Desulfofalx alkaliphila DSM 12257: one gene and its partner. The protein of the gene in region 1 interacts with the protein of each later gene in a pairwise test. Links are inferred from orthologs where the notes say so. Each region holds a gene or a part of one and is shown on either strand. Other genes may lie near its edges. The genes, in order: def and BR02_RS0104075.

What was found.
Region 2: the proteins of def (region 1) and BR02_RS0104075 interact in binary tests that used the Escherichia coli proteins (3 or more experiments, as listed by UniProt). The link is inferred for Desulfofalx alkaliphila DSM 12257 from one-to-one orthologs.

Annotation. Positions count from the first base shown.
Region 1 is NZ_JONT01000013.1:73,295-76,388, reverse strand. What follows is about bases 259-3,021. They hold def (peptide deformylase), read right to left. Parts: upstream 1,988-3,021; coding sequence 1,529-1,987; downstream 259-1,528. Other genes in these bases: priA (primosomal protein N'), read right to left, coding at 2,039-3,021; fmt (methionyl-tRNA formyltransferase), read right to left, coding at 591-1,526; BR02_RS0108580 (DUF116 domain-containing protein), read right to left, coding at 259-588. In the rest of the region: more of BR02_RS0108580, read right to left, coding at 1-258; more of priA, read right to left, coding at 3,022-3,094. UniProt on the Escherichia coli protein: Removes the formyl group from the N-terminal Met of newly synthesized proteins. Requires at least a dipeptide for an efficient rate of reaction. N-terminal L-methionine is a prerequisite for activity but the enzyme has broad specificity at other positions.
Region 2 is NZ_JONT01000004.1:49,490-52,808, reverse strand. What follows is about bases 162-3,149. They hold BR02_RS0104075 (aspartate-semialdehyde dehydrogenase), read right to left. Parts: upstream 2,173-3,149; coding sequence 1,150-2,172; downstream 162-1,149. Other genes in these bases: dpsA (dipicolinate synthase subunit DpsA), read right to left, coding at 2,866-3,149; BR02_RS0104070 (dipicolinate synthase subunit B), read right to left, coding at 2,251-2,838; dapG (aspartate kinase), read right to left, coding at 162-1,125. In the rest of the region: more of dapG, read right to left, coding at 1-161; more of dpsA, read right to left, coding at 3,150-3,319.

The DNA of each region.
Region 1 (3,094 bases):
TACATACTTTCTTGCCAAGGTACCACCGGTAGCCAGTCCAACATTAACACCCATTTTATCGCGAATCGCTAATAATTGATCCACCGGGCAATCCCCACATCTCTTACAATTGGATATGTTGGAGGTTATTTTATGTGGGCAACTGCTTTTTTGTAAACAATGGGGAGCCAATACTAAAAGTTGCCATGGCTTTACTTTTAATTCCCTGGTTCGTACCAACTGATTGTTAACTTCAATAAATGACCTTTTAATGTTATTGGTATCAATTTTAAATATTTTCCCCAAACCGATAGCCATGGGAAATAATACACTCATGGCCGTTCGCATTAGAGGTTGTAGAGGACTTATTGTCTTAGCCAACCAAATGGTCAGCACAATGCCGCCAATACCAAAGGCCACTGCCACCATGGCAATTAGAATAAAACCAATCAAGACCACTAACAATATCTGCTGAAGAACAGTGGTGGGCTGTGATAACAGATACCACAGCAAACCGGCCACCCCGCCCACTGTCAGCAAACTGCCGGCCAACAGTCCGATGAACAATCTCTTTTTTGCCTGGGGTTGAGCGGCGGTATTTGCAATCAAAATTACTCCCTCCCTAAGACGCTGCCTACAGCTATCGGCCTGCCGCGTAAAAAACTGGCCGCATCAAGCCTTTTAGCGCCCTGCAGCTGCAACTCCAGTAGCGCTAAACAGCCTTTACCCGTTTGCACCACCGGACACCGGTCTTCAATGGCCACAACGGTTCCCGGCAAGCTGCCGCTTTCTTTTTCCAGCACCTTTGTACGCCAAACCTTTAATATTTCCCCATCCATGGTGGTATAGGTTCCCGGCCATGGATTCATACCACGGACCTGGTTATTAATATCCTCTGCTCCCCTGGACCAATGAATCAATTCATGCTCACGTTTTAACATCGGTGCATAGCTTGCCTGATCATGGTCTTGGGCAAAGCGGGGGGCATGGCCACGCAAAATACCGTCAATGGTTTCTCCCAGCACCTTGGCACCCAACAGAGCCAAACGATCATGCACATCTCCAACGGTGTCGTCCGGTTTTATTTCTATCGCCTCTGATAAGATAACATCACCGGTATCCATACCTTCATCCATATACATGGTTGTAATACCGGTTTGCTTTTCGCCGTTAATAACCGCCCAGTGTATTGGTGCAGCACCCCTGTATTTAGGCAGCAACGATGCGTGTACATTGATACAACCCAGTGGCGGGATTTGCAAAATCCTCAAAGGCAAAATTTTCCCGTAGGCCACAACCACTATTAAATCCGGGTTCAGCTGTTCCAGCTCTTGATAAAACTCCGCTGTTTTAATTTGCTCCGGCTGCAAAACAGGAATATTGTTTTTTTCAGCAACCACCTTAACCGGTGGAGGCTGTAACTTGCGTCCCCTGCCCCGGGGCCGATCGGGCTGTGTCACCACAGCAACAAGTCGGTGGCCTTTTTTAATGATTTCCTCTAGGCAGGGCACTGCAAAGTCCGGAGTTCCCATATAAACTATACGCATCGCTACTTATCTTCCTTCCGAACATTCTGCGCTTTATCAATAAACAATATACCATCCAAATGGTCAACTTCATGCTGAAAGGCCCGGGCTAAATATCCTTTGGCTTTAAATGAAACCTCTTTGCCGTCTCTATTTAAACCCTTTATTGTGATATTTGCAGCCCTGGGCACCTCACCCAGTACCCCCGGCAGCGACAGGCATCCTTCGGTTTCTGTCTCCACGCCCCTTGCTTCAATAATCTCCGGGTTTATCAATTCAATCAACCCATCTCCCACATCCACCACAATCACCCGTTTGGAAATACCTATTTGCGGTGCCGCCAAACCTACACCTTTAGCAGCATACATGGTGTCCCTCATATTATCTAACAGTTTATGGATGTTGGCATTTATTTTTTTAACCTCTTTGGCCTTTTCCCTTAATATAGAGTCGCCTTCTCTAACTACTTCGTATACAGCCATTTCTATCCTCCATATCCTTTGTCTTAAAATAAATCAGTATAACAAATTATACTATATTAACACCTGTGGATCTATATCAATACTCACATTGACCTTATTCCTCAGCCCACTGTTAACCTCCCATATTTTAAGGGATTTTGCCGTTATAAGCCGCACGTCCCTGCGCATCCGACCCTTGATTACCAATTGCCAACGAAAACGTCTTTTAATCATTGACAGGGCCGCCGGCGAGGGCCCCAGTATTATCGGTTTTCTTTCTTCTTGTTCCACTGCACCGGCCACTTGGTATAAACAATGCTGTATTTCCCTGGCGGCAGTTTCTACCCCTTGCGCTTCCCCACCGCTTATCAGTATCCGGGCCAAATAATAAAAGGGGGGGTACTTTAAAGCCCGCCGAAACCTCATTTCTTGGTGGTAAAAACCTATATAATCGTGCTTTTGCGCAGATACAATGCTGTAATGTTGGGGGGTGTAGGTTTGCACAATGGTTTGGCCGGGAAAATCACCGCGGCCTGCCCTTCCGGCCACCTGGGTTAGCAATTGAAAGGTTCTTTCTGCAGCCCGAAAATCAGGCAAGTATAACATGGTATCTGCATTGATCACACCCACCAAGGTCACCCCGGGCAGGTCCAAACCCTTGGCTATCATCTGGGTACCCACCAAGACCTCTGCTCGACCGGCTCTAAAATTATCAATAATTTCTTGGTGCGAACCTTTGCGTCCTGTGGTATCGCCATCCATGCGCAGCACCTTGGCCCCTGGAAAATGGCGGCAAATTTCTTCCTCCACCTTTTGTGTGCCAATACCAAAATAACCTATGGCGTCACTTTTACACTGGGGGCAGTTTTGGGGTTTCACTTTGCTGTGGTTGCAATAGTGGCAACGCAAGACACCGTCAAAATGATAAGTAAGTGATATATCACATTGGGGGCATTTTAAAACCAAACCACATTTACGGCAAACCACAAAGGTAGCATAGCCCCGACGGTTCAAGAACAGTACGGTCTGCTGCCCTTTCTCCAGCACTGCTGCCATTTTGGCCAGCAGTGGGCGGCTAAATAAACCACCGCAGCCGTCATACAACTCTTGGCGCATATCCACCACCTG
Region 2 (3,319 bases), on another replicon or contig:
TTGTAAAATTTCTACACCTTCTGCCGTTAAAGCTTCCACCACACGGGCCATTACGCCGGGTACTCCGGTCATGCCGGCTCCCACTGCCGCCACCTTGGCGCAACCTGGGCGCAAGGTCGGTGATATACCCATATTTTCCAGCACTTGTTTTGCTTTTTCCACATCGCTGTTCTTTACCGTAAAAGCTATATATTCTGGATTAACATTCCAAAAATCAACGCTTATATCAGACAATGCCATGCCTTTAAAAATTTTCAGCAGCGGATTTTCCACCTTTAGCTCAGACACAGCTATTGTAATTTGAGTAATATCGGCAATATTTGTCAAGCCGGTGATTGTGCGGTCAAGGGTTACATCAATGGTGCCTCCGTAGACTTCTCCATGTCTGGTAACCAAGGTGCCCGGGGCATCACTAAATGCACATCTCACCCTAAGGGGTATATTTTTTTGCATTGCTATTTCCACCGCCCGGGGATGAATCACCTTAGCCCCTTCATGGGCCAACTGGCAGATTTCATTGTAAGTTACTTTGTTTAATATTACGGCATCATCAACTATATGGGGATCCGCTGTCATTATGCCTTCTACATCTGTATATATATCTATGCATTCAGCGTCCAGTGCAACACCCAGGGCAGCCGCCGTTGTGTCACTTCCTCCCCTGCCAAGGGTGGTAATTTCCCCATCTTCTGTAACGCCCTGAAAACCAGTCACCACCACGATCTTATCCTGTTTAGCATGTTCTATGATTTTGTCCGGTTCTAAACGTAATATTTTGGCTCCGTTAAAGTTAGCATCTGTAATAATACCGGCCTGTGCCCCTGTAAGTAGCACTGCCGGACAACCCATTTCTATCAAGGTGTTTACCATTATCACACCTGAAATCACTTCACCACAGGACATTAGTAAATCCAGTTCTCTGGCGGGTACTTCACGGTTAACTTGTTTAGCCACCGATATCAGTGTATCGGTGGCATAGGGTTCTCCTATTCTTCCCATTGCCGAAATGACAACCACAGGGTGAAAACCTTGGTTTTTTGCAGATACTATCTTTGCTGCCACTAACTTTCTAAATTCAGGTGTGGTTAATGACGTGCCACCAAATTTCTGGATGAGAAAACGCATCTGTATTTTCTCCCCATTTGTAATTTATTTTTTTTGCAGCAAACACCCATACTTAATTACCAATTCACCCACTTGCACGGCGTTGGTAGCTGCTCCTTTTCTAATCTGGTCACCTACCACCCACAGGTTTAGAGCGCTGGGGTGAGAATTATCTTCACGTATACGCCCTACATACACTTCGTCCTTATATGAGGTTTCTATGGGCATTGGGTAGATATTGTTTGCAGGATCATCTTGTATCACAATTCCCGGAGCCTTGGCCAGTATTTCCCTGGCTTCCTGTGCAGTAAGCTTTCGTTCTGTTTCCACATTGATACTTTCACTGTGACTGCGATATACCGGTACCCGTACAGTGGTGGCGGTTATACCAATTTTATCGGAATGCAATAGTTTTTGTGTTTCTTTAACCATTTTCATTTCTTCTTTGGTATAATCCATATCCTGCCATACATCAATGTGCGGAATTAAGTTAAAGGCTATTTGATGCATAAACTTTTGGGGAGCATATTCCCCACCGTTTATAATTGCCTTAGTTTGGTTTGTTAGTTCATCAATGCCTTCTTTTCCTGCACCGGACACCGCTTGATATGTGGAAACCACTACCCTTTTAATGCCCGCCGCATCATGTAAAGGCTTCAGAGGAACAGCCATGATAATTGTTGAGCAGTTTGGGTTGGCAATAATTCCCTTGTGTTCTTTTACATCCTCGGGGTTAACTTCCGGAACTACCAGAGGAACATCGGGATCCATACGATAATTGCTACTGTTATCGATGACCACGCAGCCCCGCTCCACTGCAGCTGGGCCAAACTCTACGCTTGCCTTACCACCTGCAAAAAAGGCAATATCCATACCGGTAAATGATTCAGGGGTAGTTTGTTCAACTGTATAGCTTTTTCCCTTAAAGACAATTTCTTTTCCTGCCGAACGGGCAGTAGCACACAGTTTCAAATCACCCACCGGAAAATTGCGTTCATCAAGAATGTTTAGTATTTCTTGACCCACCGCACCTGTGGCACCAACAACTACAACATTGTACTTTTGCAACATTAAATCCCTCCAAAAAAATATATATTTTTATTCTACCATCTTTTTACCCCATTGTGCGGTGCAAAAATAGATTTATTAAGAATAGGTAATAATAATCGGCTGTAGCTGTTTTCCTTTTAAAGCAGCCTCAACAGTCTCTAAAATAAGGTTCATATCAGACTTTAGTGAATTGGGTTTTTCACCGGGGCTGTCCTGCCCAAAGGGAACCATAAAAATGTTTTTAAAGTTTATCAACATGCCTATATTTTTAGCATTAATACCCAAGCCATCATTAGTAGATATCCCGATCACCACCGGTCTTAGGTTTCTTAAATGCGCCTTGGCGGCCATTAATACCGAACCGTCTGTAATACCCATGGTTAGCTTAGCCATAGTATTACCAGTACACGGCGCAATCACCATTACATCTACTAATTTTTTAGGACCAAAGGGTTCAGCCCCGGTAATTGTAGAAATCACTTCTTTTTTTGTTATTTCTTTAATTCTTTCCAACCAATGGCTGGAGCGACCAAACCTGGTATCGGTTGTTTCCACAGATGTACTGACAATGGGAAACACTTCGGCCCCTTCATTAACCAGGCGCTCGATCTGCGGTATTGTTTCTTCAATAGTACAGTGTGAACCCGTTAAGGCAAATCCTATCCTTACACCCTTCAATCGCATGGCGCACCTCCGTGGCTTTAACCAAATTTACAGAGCCAGTTCCTCGGCCAATAGGCGCGGTATTACTCGCGCCAATATTCGACCAGCTGTCTTGGGAGCCACTTTTCCAGGCAGGCCCGGTGCAAGCAAGGCTTTTATGTTTAATCTTTTGGCAGCATCAAAATCTGTACCCCCCGGGGGTGAAGCGACGTCAATGATTACAACTTCCTCAGAGGCTTTGCTTAAAATGCAGTTGGTTAATACGGTGGCCGGAACAGTATTAAAAATAATATCAGCTTCGCAAATAAAGTCTGGCAATTGTTGAAAGGTCAGCGGTCTCATGCCCATTTCATATACCCTTGACTGATGTGCCGGTCGGCGGGTGACCACAGTAACTCTTGCACCCATGCCCTTTAACAACCGCGCCAAAGTGGCACCGGTACGTCCAAAGCCAAGCACAAAGGAATTACTGCTATGAATGGTGATGGGCGTTGCTTCCATG